DNA from 2 places in the Micromonospora sp. NPDC004551 genome. Region 1 is predicted to be linked to the other one. Evidence: riboswitches for the same ligand, from Rfam matches in the RefSeq annotation. Region 1 holds a riboswitch; the other holds the start of a gene.
The links. A riboswitch is a leader RNA that binds a small molecule or an ion and turns the genes downstream of it on or off. The one in region 1 is predicted to bind cyclic di-AMP.

Region 1 (3,172 bases):
ACCCACCACCCCCTCGCCCCCCCCCCCCCCGGCGCCCCCGCGCCCCCCCCACCCGCGGCCGGGCGGCCGGCCCCCCCCCCCCGGCCCGCCCGCTTCGTCGTTCCCGCCGCCGGTCGGCGCGGACCCGGAAGGCCCGGCCCGGCCGTGGTCAGGCCGGGCGGGCCGAGCCGTCGCGGCGGTTGCGGGCGGCGACGCCCTCCATCGCCCGGCTGAACCGCTCCATGTCCCGTGCGGACTGCTCCGGCAGGCCGCCGAGTCGCGCCGCGAGGGCGTCCACGTCGGCCTGGGCCGACGCGCTCACCCGGGCGTCCAGCTCGGCGAGGGCGGCGTTCACGGCGGTCACGACGTGCCCGCACAGGGTCGCCACGGACTCGCCGGCCAGCTCCGGGTCGACGGTGACGGACTCCAGCCGGCCACCCTGGACGGCGACGGCGCGGACCCGGCCGCCCGCCGCGCCGCCCTCGGCCCGGAGCAGCTCACCCGGCGCGCCGTCGGCGTGCTCGGCGGCCCGGGACCGCATCGCGGACAGCGCCTGCTGGGTTCGGGTCAGCAGCTCGTCGAGGCTCGCGGCCGCGGAGAACGGGTCGTTGGTCATGTCCGCGCTTTCTTCACGTCTTTCCGAGCACCGTGACGATAGCAACCGGCCCTGACGCCGAACGCCCGGCCGGGAATCCCGGCCGGGCGTATCGATGGTGCGTCGCACCTGGTGTGGCGTCAGCGCAGCCGCAGCCGCTGACCCGGGAAGATGAGGCCCGGGTTGTCGCCGACCACGCCCTTGTTGCGCTCGTACAGGGCGTGCCAACCGCCGGCGACGTGCTGCGCGTCGGCGATCTCGGAGAGGGTGTCCCCGGGCCGGACCAGGTAGCTGCCGGCGCCGGCGGTGCTCGGCGCGGCACGCCGCTCGCCGCGGGTGGCCGGCCGGTCGCCGTACGACGACCGCTGCGAGGAGGCCTTCCTCTTCGTGGGCGAGGTGGCCTTCTTCGACTTCGTCGAGCCCGAGTCCTTGCTGGCGTAGCTCTTGGTCGAACCGCCCTTCTTGCCGCACACCGGCCAGGCGCCGATGCCCTGTCCGTCGAGGACCTTCTCAGCGATGGCGATCTGCTCGCCACGGCTGGCCAGGTCGGCCCGGCTGGCGTACTTCTGGCCGCCGTAGCCGTTCCAGGTGCTCCGGGAGAACTGGAGCCCGCCGTAGTAGCCGTTGCCCGTGTTGATGTGCCAGTTGCCGCCGGACTCGCACTGGGCGACGGCGTCCCAGTTGACGCCGGCGGCGCTGGCCGGGGCGGCCGGGCCGAGAAGGGCGGCGGCGCCGGTGGCGGCGCCGACGACGAGCGCCCCGACGGCGGTCCGACGCTGCGCGGTCCGGCGGTGACGGGCGACGTATTCACTTGCCATGTGGGTTTCCTCCACGCCGACGAGGTGAGCTGTCGGGTTCGGGCCGAGGAGCCCGGCCGCCGGAGGCGGCTTCACCCCGAGGTGTCGTGCACCGAGGAACGTGTGGGTCCCCCGCTCCCGCCCGAGGTCCAGGTACCACCGGGCCGGCGGCGGGATTAGGCGTTGCCGGCCCGTGGTGTCCGCGATCGCGAACGGATACGACGTTAGGAACGGTTTCGACCGATCGCCCACCTCTTGTGAAGTTCTTCACCCGGCCGAGCGAAGGCGGGCCCGTTCAAGTTGCGCACCGTCCGAAGAGGGCTTATTGAGACCCGGCTCAGTAGGTCAGGCCATACCCCTGCGGGAAGAGCGGGACCTTGCCGTCGCCGGCGTTGATCGGTTGCTGGCTGACCGAGTTCATCCAGGTCATCGGCAGTTTGCCGGTGGGCGCGTACCCGCCGAAGAGTACGTCGGCCACCCCGCCGCCCTCGGTGCCGGGCAGCCAGGCGGCCAGCAGCGCGTTCCACCGGGGCAGTTCGGCGGCGACGTCCAGCGGCCGGCCGCTGACCAGCACCACGATCACCGGCACGCCCGCGTTGCGCAGCGTCGTGATCGTCCGCAGGTCGTCGCGGTCCAGGCTCATGCTGCCGGTGCGGTCGCCCTGCCCCTCGGCGTACGGTGTCTCGCCGACCACCGCGATCGCCGCCCGGTAGGTCTTGTCGATGCCGGTGCCCCGCTGGTTGTAGGTGACCGTCGTGGTCGGACCGACCGCGGCGCGGATGCCCTGGAGGATGGTGGTGCCGGGGGTGACGGCGCCGGACGAGCCCTGCCAGGAGATGGTCCACCCGCCGCTCTGGTTGCCGATGTTGTCGGCGTTCTTCCCGGCCACGAAGATCTTGTTGTTGTCCCGGGCCAGCGGCAGCACTCCGCCGTCGTTCTTGAGCAGCACCTGGGACTGGCGCACGGCCTGGCGGGCCAGGGCGCGGTGCGCGGCGTTACCCACCGTCGGGGTCCAGCTCCGGTCGGTGTACGGCCGTTCGAAGAGCCCCAGCTCGAACTTCTTCGTGAGGATGCGCCGGTTCGCGTCGTCGATCCGGCTCATCGGCACGTGCCCGTTCTGCACCTCGGCCCGCAGGGTGCTGAGGAAGGTCTTCCAGGCCGTCGGCACCATCACCATGTCGATGCCGGCGTTGACGGCGGCGCTGACCTCGGCGGCCGTGAAGCCGGAGGCGCCGTCGATCTGGTCGATGCCGTTCCAGTCGGAGACCACGAAGCCGGAGAAGCCCAGCTCACCCTTGAGGACATCGGTGATCAGATAGCGGTGGCCGTGCAGCTTCACCCCGTTCCAGCTGCTGTAGGAGATCATGACCGAGCCGACGCCGCGCTGCACCGCGGCCTGGAACGGGGGCAGGTGGATGGCGCGCAGGTCGGCCTCGCTGAGCTGGGTGTCGCCCTGGTCGTCACCGCCGGTCGTGCCGCCGTCGCCGAGGTAGTGCTTGGCGGTGGCGAGCACCGACGTGGGCCCGCCCAAGGTGGGGCCCTGGAGGCCGGTGACCAGGGTGGACATGCTCGCCGGCAGGTCCGGCGTCTCGCCGAACGACTCGTAGGTGCGGCCCCACCGGTCGTTGCGGGCCACGCAGAGGCAGGGGGCGAAGTTCCAGTCCACGCCGGTGCCCGTGATCTCCTCGGCGACGGCCTGGCCGATCTGCTGGACCAGCGCCGGGTCGCGCGTCGCGCCGAGGCCGATGTTGTGCGGGAAGATGGTCGCCCCGTACACGTTGTTGTGCCCGTGCACGGCGTC
Region 2 (3,172 bases), on a different contig from region 1:
ACCACGGTGCGCAACCACACCCGGCTGCGCGACGAGCCGGACGGGGTGGTGCGCATCGACGTGGAGATCACCCTGTCCGCGCCGGCGCCGCTGTTCGGCTACGCCTTCCGGCAGGCCCGGGCGGCCCACCTCGGCCTGGCCAGCCGGCTCGGCGCCACCCTGGAGGGGCGGATCACGTGAGTCACCCCCGCCGGCCGGCGGGCACCGCTCGCCGCGCCGCCGGGCTAGCCGGCCGGAGCCGTCCCCACGGCTTGTACGTGGACAGCACCGTGACCACGAGCAGCAGCGTGCTGGATACGGTCGGCGCGACCACCAGGTCGACCCGCAGGTGGGTGTCGGCCGCCGCGGCCAGCGCACCGAGGTGCCGGACCCGCGGGGTGAGCAGGAGCAGCACCAGCGTGAGCACGACGGTGGTGACGGCGAACTTGACCAGCACCCAGCGCCAGCGCAGCAGCCCCCACGGGGTGAGCAGCGCGCTGGCCAGCCCGACCAGCCAGACGAGCACGCTCAGCGGGGCGAACAGCCAGGTGACCAGCAGCGCGGCCGCCGGGTAGACCACCTCGGGGTCGGCCCCGCGCAGCCCGGCCACGCCGAGGGTCAGCAGCACCAGGTCGGCGCCGAGCCACCCCAGTGAGGTGACCAGGTGCAGGGTGAGCAGGGCCTTGCGTCCGGTGGGGGAGAGTCGAGTCATGCCCCGATGCTCGGCCGTCGGCGGCGCCGCGTCGTGGGCCGCGCGGCGACACCCGGTGTACGTCGTGGGGCGTAGCCCGGGTGCCGCCGGCGCGATCAGTACACCGACAGGTGCACGTGGTTCGTGTGGTCGCTCGACGGGTCGCCGTTGCCCCCGCTGTACGCCTTCCAGCCGCTGCTGGGCAGCCAGATCTGTTTGAACCAGATCACGTAGAGCACGGCGAGCGCGTCGGAGTTGCGGATGAAGTAGGCGGCCAGGTTGTTGCCGTACGTCTTGTCGCCGCCGGTGGCCACGCCCCCGAAGCCGTCCTTCTGGGCGGCGAAGTCGCACGCCCGTCCCTTCGGGTGCTCGCCGGAGCCACTGGGCCGGTGGCAGGAGACGTAGCGGGTGAAGCCGGCCGCCTTGGCCTGCTGGAGCGCGTGCAGCGTGCGCGGGGTGATGCAGCCGTCGGCCGGTGTCGGGTCGTCGACGCTGCACGACTCGGGTGGCCAGGAACCGTCGGCGTTGCGCTTGGCCGGCGTGGCGTTCGCCGACGAGGTGCCCTGCACGCTGCCGCCGCCGCTGCTGGAGGCGCGGTCGTTGGCCACCTCCAGGGCGCGTTCGGCCTGCTGCTTGCGCTTGGCCATCACCGCGACCTGCTTGCGCTGTTCCTGGATCTCACCGGTGAGCGCGGCCTGCGTACGGGTGGCCTCGTCCCGGGTGTCGATGAGGTCGCGCAGCGCCCGGTCCTCGTGCGCGGCCACCTGCTCCAGGGCCGCCGCGCGGTCCATGAAGCCCTCCGGGCTGCTGCTGCCGAGCAGCGCCGCGGCGGTGCCGAGCCGCCCGGCCCGGTAGGCCACCCCGGCGATCTCACCGACCTTGGCGTCGCGGACGGTCAACTCGGCGTTGATCGTCTTGAGCTGGGCACTGAGCTGCTTCTGCCGGGTCACCGAGCGGTTCAACGCGGTGCGCGCGTCGAGCCAGCCCTTGCTGGCCGCGTCGAGCTGGGCGCGCAGCGCCGGGGTGCCGCCCTCGTCGTCGCCGGGTGCGGCGGCGAGCAGGCCGGTCGGTGCGCCCGCCGAGGCGGGGGAGACCGGCGTGGTCACGACGCCGAGGGCGAGCGTCGCGACGAGCAGGGCCGCCAACCGGGCGACCGTCCGTCGTACAGGTGCCACTGGGGGCATTCACGTGTCCTTCCGTCAACCGCCGACCGGGTTAGCTGACGGGTTCGGGACGGAAGATCCCTACCGCTGACGCGGATGCACCCCACGAACGTGGTTCCCCGGCTCGCCCCTGCGGGCGATTAGGCGCTGGCCGCCGCAGGCGCCGGTGGGCGCCGCCCGGCGGAGGCCGCGGTCGAGCCTACCGGCGCTGTGCCGGGCCGGCTCCGCTGGTGGGGGCCGGTGTCCCGGTCAAAACCGGCACAAGTGCACAATAGCCACTTGGATTTAAGATTGCCCTAATTACCACTCGACCGCGCCACAGGCTCCCGGCGACGCTCCGGGTTCGATCTGCAACGTCGCGTGGTCGATCGAGAAGTCCTCGTGCAGGGCGGTCCGGGCGGCGGTCAGCACCTCGCCGACCTCGGCGCCCGGGGTCATGGTGAGGTGCGCCGAGGCCACGTCCATGCCCGAGGTGAGGGTCCAGACGTGCAGATCGTGCACCTCGGCGACGCCCGGCACCGCGGCCAGCCGGTCGTGCACGGCGGTCACCTGGAGGTGCTCGGGGGCGGCCTGCACCAGGATGCGGACGGCGGCGCGGCCGAGCCGCCAGGTGCGCGGCAGGATGAACAGGCCGATCGCCACGGCGACCAGCGGGTCGGCCCACCACCAGTCGGTGAGCGCGATGACCACGGCGGCGACGATCACGCCGATCGACCCGAGCAGGTCGCCCAGCACCTCCAGGTAGGCCCCGCGCAGGTTGATGCTCTCCTCGGCGCCGGGGCGCAGCAGCGCGAACGCCGCGATGTTGGCGAGCAGGCCGAGCACCGCCACGGCGAGCATCGGCCCGGCCAGCACCTCCGGCGGCTCGCCGAACCGGCGTACCGCCTCGACCAGGACGTAGACGGCCACGGCGCCGAGCAGCACCGCGTTGGCCAGTGCGGCCAGCACCTCGAGCCGGTAGAGCCCGAAGGTGCGCTGCGGGTCGGTGTCGGCGTGCCGGGTGGCCGTGATCGCGGCGAGCGCCATGCCGATGCCGAGGACGTCGGTGAACATGTGCCCGGCGTCGGAGAGCAGGGCCAGCGAGCCGGTGGCGAACGCGGCCACCGCCTCGACCACCATCAGGGCGCTGAGCAGCGCGAACGCGGCCCAGAGCCGGCCCCGGTGACGCTGCGCCGCGTTGGCCACCGTGCCGCTGTGGTCATGACCTGCGCCCACGCCCACACCCTCTCGTCCGCCGCACCGGCTGGGCTCAATCTATGCTCACATCGCTATGTATGCAAGTGAACCCGGATCGCGGCGCCCGGCGTCAGCCGACCGGGTCGAGCGTGGTGAGCCGCTG

Region 2: it holds a riboswitch for cyclic di-AMP, as region 1 does, so the genes downstream of both, ABZW14_RS22325 (hypothetical protein) here and ABZW14_RS09410 (transglycosylase family protein) in region 1, are expected to answer to the same signal.

Annotation. Positions count from the first base shown of each region.
Region 1 covers NZ_JBEXLM010000006.1:19-3,190, forward strand. Annotated here, with positions in the region: gene ABZW14_RS09405 (YbaB/EbfC family nucleoid-associated protein) at 149-595, opposite strand; gene ABZW14_RS09410 (transglycosylase family protein) at 715-1,392, opposite strand; cyclic di-AMP (ydaO/yuaA leader) riboswitch at 1,392-1,564, opposite strand; gene ABZW14_RS09415 (glycoside hydrolase family 3 protein) at 1,709-3,172, opposite strand, start outside.
Region 2 covers NZ_JBEXLM010000020.1:1,675-4,846, forward strand. Annotated here, with positions in the region: gene ABZW14_RS22315 (SRPBCC family protein) at 1-180, shown strand, start outside; gene ABZW14_RS22320 (hypothetical protein) at 182-691, opposite strand; gene ABZW14_RS22325 (hypothetical protein) at 787-1,854, opposite strand; cyclic di-AMP (ydaO/yuaA leader) riboswitch at 1,859-1,990, opposite strand; gene ABZW14_RS22330 (cation diffusion facilitator family transporter) at 2,134-3,048, opposite strand; gene ABZW14_RS22335 (AAA family ATPase) at 3,140-3,172, opposite strand, start outside.